DNA from 2 places in the uncultured Maricaulis sp. genome. Region 1 is predicted to be linked to the other one. Evidence: predicted binding sites of a transcription regulator. Region 1 holds the regulator's gene; the other holds the start of a gene.

The links. Region 1 encodes HrcA, which represses chaperone genes, less so after heat shock. Its sites were predicted from a motif close to GTTAGCANTCNNNNNNNNNGANTGCTAAC; they were not measured.
Region 2: the regulator HrcA is predicted to act here: its motif matches at 2,172-2,200, upstream of AAC029_RS00905 (co-chaperone GroES).

The regions. Positions count from the first base shown of each region.
Region 1 covers NZ_CAXBGE010000006.1:217,660-221,071, reverse strand. Annotated here, with positions in the region: gene AAC029_RS08720 (alpha/beta hydrolase-fold protein) at 1-613, shown strand, start outside; gene rph (ribonuclease PH) at 610-1,326, opposite strand; gene hrcA (heat-inducible transcriptional repressor HrcA) at 1,467-2,537, shown strand; gene grpE (nucleotide exchange factor GrpE) at 2,550-3,188, shown strand; gene AAC029_RS08700 (M48 family metallopeptidase) at 3,293-3,412, shown strand, end outside.
Region 2 covers NZ_CAXBGE010000001.1:201,408-204,819, forward strand. Annotated here, with positions in the region: gene groL (chaperonin GroEL) at 131-1,777, opposite strand; gene AAC029_RS00905 (co-chaperone GroES) at 1,828-2,118, opposite strand; gene AAC029_RS00910 (OmpA family protein) at 2,391-3,062, shown strand; gene AAC029_RS00915 (EAL domain-containing protein) at 3,247-3,412, shown strand, end outside.

The sequences.
Region 1 (3,412 bases):
CGGCCGCGCCGTGGCGGGGCTAGCGAATATTGCGGACGCGCTCATCATGAGTGGCGAGATCACCCCGGTCCTGCTTGTCGGGCTCTGGAATGCTCCCGCGCCGCCGACACCGCCGGTGGACTTTTCCTTCAGCACCGACTCACGGTCCCAGGAATATCTCTGGGGCGTCGATCCCGACCGCTTCCAGGCGCATCAAGACTTCCTGATGAGCGAGGTCATTCCGCTGACCGTGCGCGATTACCACGCGACGCAAAACCGGGATCAGCGGATGGTGTTTGGCTTCTCCAGTGGTGCCGCCTGGGCCTTGACGACGGCCCTGCTCCATCCCGATCAATTCGGCTATGTCACGGGGGCCTCATTCGGCTGGCAGCGCGCCATGACGGCAGCGGCGGCCAGCGCCGGAAGCCCGGCCTTCTATCTCAGCGGAGGCGAACTCGAGCCCGGGTTTCTGCGCGACAGCCAAAACGCCGCCGAGACTCTCTCAGCCGCCGGCGCCGAGGCTCATTTTCAGCGCTTCGTATCGGGGCATACATATCTGGCGTTCAGCCGGCAATTCGCGACGGGTCTCATGGCGGCCTTTCCAGCCACTCCGGGACCCGCCTCCGAGCCTTAGCGCTTGAGCGCTGCCAATTGCAGCGTTCCCAGATCGGCCACACCGGCCCGGGCGAGCGCAAACAATTCCTCGAACGCCGTTTCCGGAATCGGACGATCTTCTGCCGTCGCCTGGATTTCGACGATCCCGCCATTGGGTGTCAGGACAAAATTCGCATCGGCTTCGGCGCGGCGATCCTCTTCGTATTCGAGGTCGAGGCGGGATTCGCCATCGATGACGCCGCAGGAAATCGCCGCCAATTGGCCGTGCACCGGATCGGCCTTGAGCAGGCCCTCTTCCATCAGATAGGCGGTGGCCTGCTTCAGCGCGACCCAAGCGCCGGTGATCGCGGCGGTGCGGGTGCCGCCATCGGCCTGCAGCACGTCGCAATCAATGGTGATCTGGCGTTCGCCGAGTGCTTTGAGGTCGACCACGGCCCGCAGGGAACGGCCGATCAGGCGCTGGATTTCCTGGGTACGGCCCGATTGCTTGCCAGCCGCGGCTTCACGGCGCGAGCGCGTGTGGGTCGCGCGGGGCAGCATGCCGTATTCCGCCGTCACCCAGCCCTTGCCGCCACCGCGCAACCAAGGCGGCAGGTTGTCTTCGACGCTGGCGGTGCACAGCACGTGCGTGCCGCCAAAGCGGGCCAGGCAGGAGCCCTCGGCATAGAGCGAGACGCCCGGCTCAAGAGTGATGTCCCGCATGGCATCGGGCGCGCGTCCAAAAGGTCTCATAGGGCTCTCCAAAGCGTGTTCGACTGCCGCTCTAGCGGTCATCCCGCCGCGCATCAAGCACGCACACCGTCTTGAGCGCCGGCAAGGCTGCGCGGAACAGGGCAATTGAACCTTGGCGCGGTCAGGCCTAATTGATGGGGATGGCCGACACCACACCCAAGACCGGGCTCGCCGCCCTCGACGAGCGCATGCGCGATATTTTTCGCGAGATCGTCGAGAGCTATCTGCAATCGGGCGGCCCGGTCGGCTCACGCACCTTGGCCCAAGCCGGCAAGCTGGCCCTGTCGCCGGCTTCGATCCGCAATACGATGGCTGATCTCGCGCAGATGGGCCTGTTGTCGGCACCCCATTCCAGCGCCGGCCGGATGCCGACCCATGCCGGGCTGCGTCTCTTCGTCGACGGACTGCTGCAAGTTGGCGAGCTCAACGCCTCCGAACGCAGCGCAATTGAAGGCCGCGTCGCCACGACGGGCCGCACCGTGCCCGATCTGCTCAATGAAGTGTCCGCCGTGCTCGGCGGGCTGGCCGGCGGCGCCGGTTTGGTCGTGACGCCCAAGCGCGATGCACCACTGCGCCATGTCGAATTCGTGCCAATCTCGCGCCATGAAGTTCTTGCCGTACTCGTCTTTTCCGACGGCTCGATCGAGAACCGGCTGATGACGGCACCCGACGGCCTGCCACCGGCGACGCTGGTGGAGGCCGGCAATTTCCTCTCCTCACGCCTGACCGGACGCAGCTTGGAACAGGCGCGGCTCGATATCGAAACCGAAATCGCGGAAAACCGCTCCCAGCTCGACGCAGCAGCCCAGGGTCTGGTCAAGCAGGGCTTGGCCGATTGGGGCGGCGGCGGCGAGCATCGCTCCTTAATTGTACGCGGTCAGGGTCGTCTGCTGGAGAATCTCGAAGCCGCCGACGATCTTGAACGCATCCGGATGCTGTTCGACGATCTCGAGCGCAAACAGGAGCTGATCGCCTTGCTGGACAGGACCCGGGACGGCCAGGGCGTGCGCCTGTTCATCGGCGCCGAGAACCCGCTTTTCAGCCTGTCGGGTTCAAGTGTGATCGTGGCTCCCTATATGAACAGGGACCAGGAGATTGTCGGCGCGCTGGGTGTAATTGGCCCCACCCGTTTGAACTATGCGCGTGTTATCCCCCTGGTCGATTATACAGCCCGCGTCGTCGGCAAGATTTTGGACGGCGCCAGACCTTGAGAGTGAAGAAGCATGACTGACACGACCGACGGCACGCCTCTCGATATTGAGAATGAGGACATCATGACCGACGACGCGACCCAGGAAAATGACGCCGCCGAGGATATCCCCACCGGCCGCGACGATATCATTTTCAAGCTGAATGCCGAGCTGGAAGCGACGCGCGACCGGCTGCTGCGCTCCGTCGCCGAGGCCGACAACACCCGCAAGCGGGCCGAGAAGGAAGTCCGCGATGCGCGCGAATATTCCGTCTCCAAATTCGCCGAAGACATGCTCGACATCTCTGACAGTCTGTCGCGCGCCGTCGCTGCGGTGGACGAGGACACCATCGCCAATGCCTCCGAGCCGATGAAGAATCTGATCGATGGCGTTGCGATGACTGAACGCTCCATGCTGGCCAAGATGGAGCGACATGGCGTCCGCAAAGTCGATCCACAGCCGGGCGACGTCTTCGATCCCCACCTGCACCAGGCCGTCGCCCAAATCCCGTCGGACCAGCCGGCCGGAACCATCGCTGCGGCGATGCAGACGGGTTTCACGATCAGCGGCCGCACTCTGCGCGCAGCGATGGTCGCCGTGTCCGCAGGCCAAGCCACGTCCGACACACCGCCTAGCGGTGAGCCGGGTGGGCAAGTCGACCTCAAGGCCTGACCGGCAGGTTTTTATCCTTCGCCCTTGCCTATTGGGTGATGACGTCGTTCTAATTGCCCCCGAAGCGCCGCCACACTGCGGTATGTTCTTGGGGGGACAGCACGATGATCATCACCCATCTCGCCAGCCTGGCTTTGCAAGCGGCGCCGGGCTTCGACCCGGAAACGGCCACCCAGGCCTATCTCGCCACGCTCGACGGCGCCGCGCGCGCCCGCTCTGACAGC
Region 2 (3,412 bases), on a different contig from region 1:
GAGCGGCCTTGTCCTTGTCATTCAGCCTGGGCTGAACGGCATGATTACATCATTCCGCCCATTCCGCCCCGCCGTCCGGTTCCCGGACGGCTCACCTTTCGATGATGGGCGGACTCATGGGCGTCAGTGATTACATCATTCCGCCCATTCCGCCCATGCCGCTCATGTCGGGCATGCCGCCACCAGCGCCTTCTTCTTTGGGCTGATCGGCAACGGCCGCTTCCGTGGTGATCAGCAGGGAGGCGACCGAAGCGGCATCCTGCAGAGCGGTACGGACGACTTTCGCCGGGTCGATCACGCCGAAGTCGAGCATGTCGCCATATTCTTCAGTCTGGGCATTGAAGCCGAAGGTGAGGGAAGGATTTTCCATCACCTTGCCGACCACGATCGAGCCTTCGACGCCGGAATTTTCGGCGATCTGGCGGATCGGGGACTGCAGGGCGCGCGAGATGATCGCGATGCCCTGGGTCTGGTCAGGATTGTCGCCCTTGAGGCCGACCAGCTTCAGGGAAGCTTTCAGCAGCGCAACGCCGCCACCGGCAACAATGCCTTCTTCAACGGCCGCACGGGTCGCATTGAGGGCGTCGTCGACGCGGTCTTTCTTCTCTTTGACTTCCATTTCAGTCGCGCCGCCGACCTTGATCACGGCAACACCGCCTGCCAGCTTGGCCAGGCGCTCTTGCAGCTTCTCACGGTCATAATCGGAGGTCGTGTCTTCGACCTGGCGACGGATCTGGGTGACCCGGGCTTCGATCGCGGCACGTTCGCCGGCACCGTCGACGATGGTGGTATCGTCCTTGGTGATGCCAACGCGCTTGGCAGTGCCGAGCATGTCGAGGGTGACGGTTTCAAGCTTGATGCCGAGGTCTTCGGAGATGACCTGGCCACCGGTCAGGATGGCAATGTCTTCCAGCATCGACTTGCGACGATCGCCGAAGCCTGGTGCCTTGACGGCAGCAATCTTCAGGCCGCCACGCAGCTTGTTGACCACGAGGGTCGCCAGCGCTTCGCCTTCGACGTCTTCCGCGATGATCAGCAGAGGACGGCCCGACTGAACGACGGTTTCCAGGATTGGCAGCATGGGCTGAAGCGATGTCAGCTTTTTCTCGTGCAGCAGGATGTAGGGCTCTTCGAGCTCGACATTCATTTTCTCTGCATTGGTGATGAAGTAAGGCGACAGGTAACCGCGGTCGAACTGCATGCCTTCAACGACGTCCAGCTCGGTGTCGAGGGATTTGGCTTCTTCAACCGTGATGACGCCTTCATTGCCGACCTTTTCCATGGCCTTGGCAATCATGTCACCGATTTCGGTGGCGCCATTGGCGGAGATCGTACCAACTTGGGCGATCTCGGCTTGACCCTTGATCGGGGTGGCAGAGGCTTTGATCTCGGCGACGACGATGGCAACAGCCTTATCGATGCCGCGTTTGAGATCCATCGGGTTCATGCCGGCGGCAACCGATTTCATGCCTTCACGAACGATGGACTGGGCCAGGACCGTGGCGGTCGTGGTGCCGTCACCGGCTTCGTCATTGGTCTTCGAAGCCACTTCGCGCAGCATTTGTGCGCCCATGTTTTCGAATTTGTCGGCGAGCTGGATTTCCTTGGCGACCGAAACGCCGTCCTTCGTGGTGCGCGGGGCACCGTAGGATTTTTCCAGAACGACATTGCGGCCTTTCGGGCCGAGGGTCACTTTGACGGCGTTAGCCAGGATATCGACACCGCGCAGCATGCGCTCACGGGCGTCTGCACCAAAAAGTACGTCTTTAGCAGCCATGGGATTAGTTCCGTTTGCTAGAGTGGGTCAGATGGGATTGGGGCGGCCGTTCAGGCGCTAACAATGCCCAGGATGTCGGATTCTTTCATGATGATCAGCTCGGTGCCGTCGAGGGTGACCTCGGTGCCGGACCATTTGCCGAACAGGATGCGATCGCCGGTTTTGACGTCGAGGGCACGGACAGAGCCGTCTTCCTTGATCGCGCCGGTGCCCACGGAGACGATTTCGCCTTCCTGGGGTTTTTCCTTGGCGGTGTCGGGGATGATGATCCCGCCTTTGGAGGTGGATTGTTCTTCGAGGCGTTTTACGAGAACGCGGTCGTGCAGAGGACGAAAGCTCATCTTGGTGTATCTCCAACAAGAGGACAGAAATCAAAAAGCAGCTCGGTCATGAGCTTGGCACTCACGACCATCGACTGCTAACAGAGGGGCAGATAAGCAGTGCGACAGGCGGCGTCAAGGGCGGTGATGTGCGCTGATCACGGGAAATTTCGTGCCGGGTTCGGGTCTGGTCATTTTGCGTTCATCGCGCGATTGATATCGCTCGTCTGCCCTGCCTGTGTTAATGAACGCCCTGATGGTCCTAGCGACCGCACAATCGAGAGGTCGAACCGATGAAGATCCGTACTGCGCTGATGACTACCCTGGCTGCACTGGCCATGACGGCCTGCACCACCACCGACCCCTATACCGGCGAAGTCCGCCCCAATTACACTGGACGCGGCGCGCTGATCGGCGCGGCCGCTGGCGCTGCGCTCGGCTATCTCACCAATACATCCGACAGCCAGGAAGGCCGGACCAATGCCCTGATCGGCGCCGGTATTGGCGGTCTCGCCGGAGCCGGGATCGGCAATTACATGGATCGCCAGGAAACCGCGATGCGCGAAGCCCTGTCCGACAGTGGCGTCGGCGTTCGCCGCCAGGGCAATGATCTGCTTTTGATCATGCCGGGCGATGTCACCTTCGACACCAATTCCTCGTCGATCAAATCGGACTTCTACCACATCCTCAACGATGCGGCCGAAGTGCTGAACCGCTATCCCGCCACCTATGTCGATGTGGTTGGTCATGCCGACTCAACCGGCGCCGATGCCTATAACCAGACCCTGTCCGAGCAGCGGGCCTCGTCGGTCGGCAGCTATCTGATTTCCCAGGGCGTGCTGCGCGACCGTTTCTACATCGCCGGCATGGGCGAGCGTTCGCCGATCGCCAGCAATGACACCTCCGACGGGCGCGCCCGCAACCGGCGCGTGGAAATCCTGATCCGTCCGCACACCGTTTCCTGATAGCGGACTCCACTGAATTGATCGAAGCGGCCCACCCTGGTGGGCCGCTTTTTTCATGTTCGCGGGCAGGCGCGACGCTGCGGGTTTACCTTCATTAACCAAACGACAACCGGTGCGGGATCAGCTTAGCGTTACGTATTGCTACCGATTCGTTTTCGGCAATCCGGGTTCAACAAGGCTGCCCATGCCCCGCGCTTCAGATATTCTCATCCTGCTGACCTATGTGATGATCGCCGTCGTCGCAGCGATCGGCTTTGAATATTTCGGCCTGATGTCGACCTCGACGGCCTGGATGATGGGCGCCATCGTCTTCATCGTGGCGGGCATGGCGCATTCGGCTGCGGCCCATG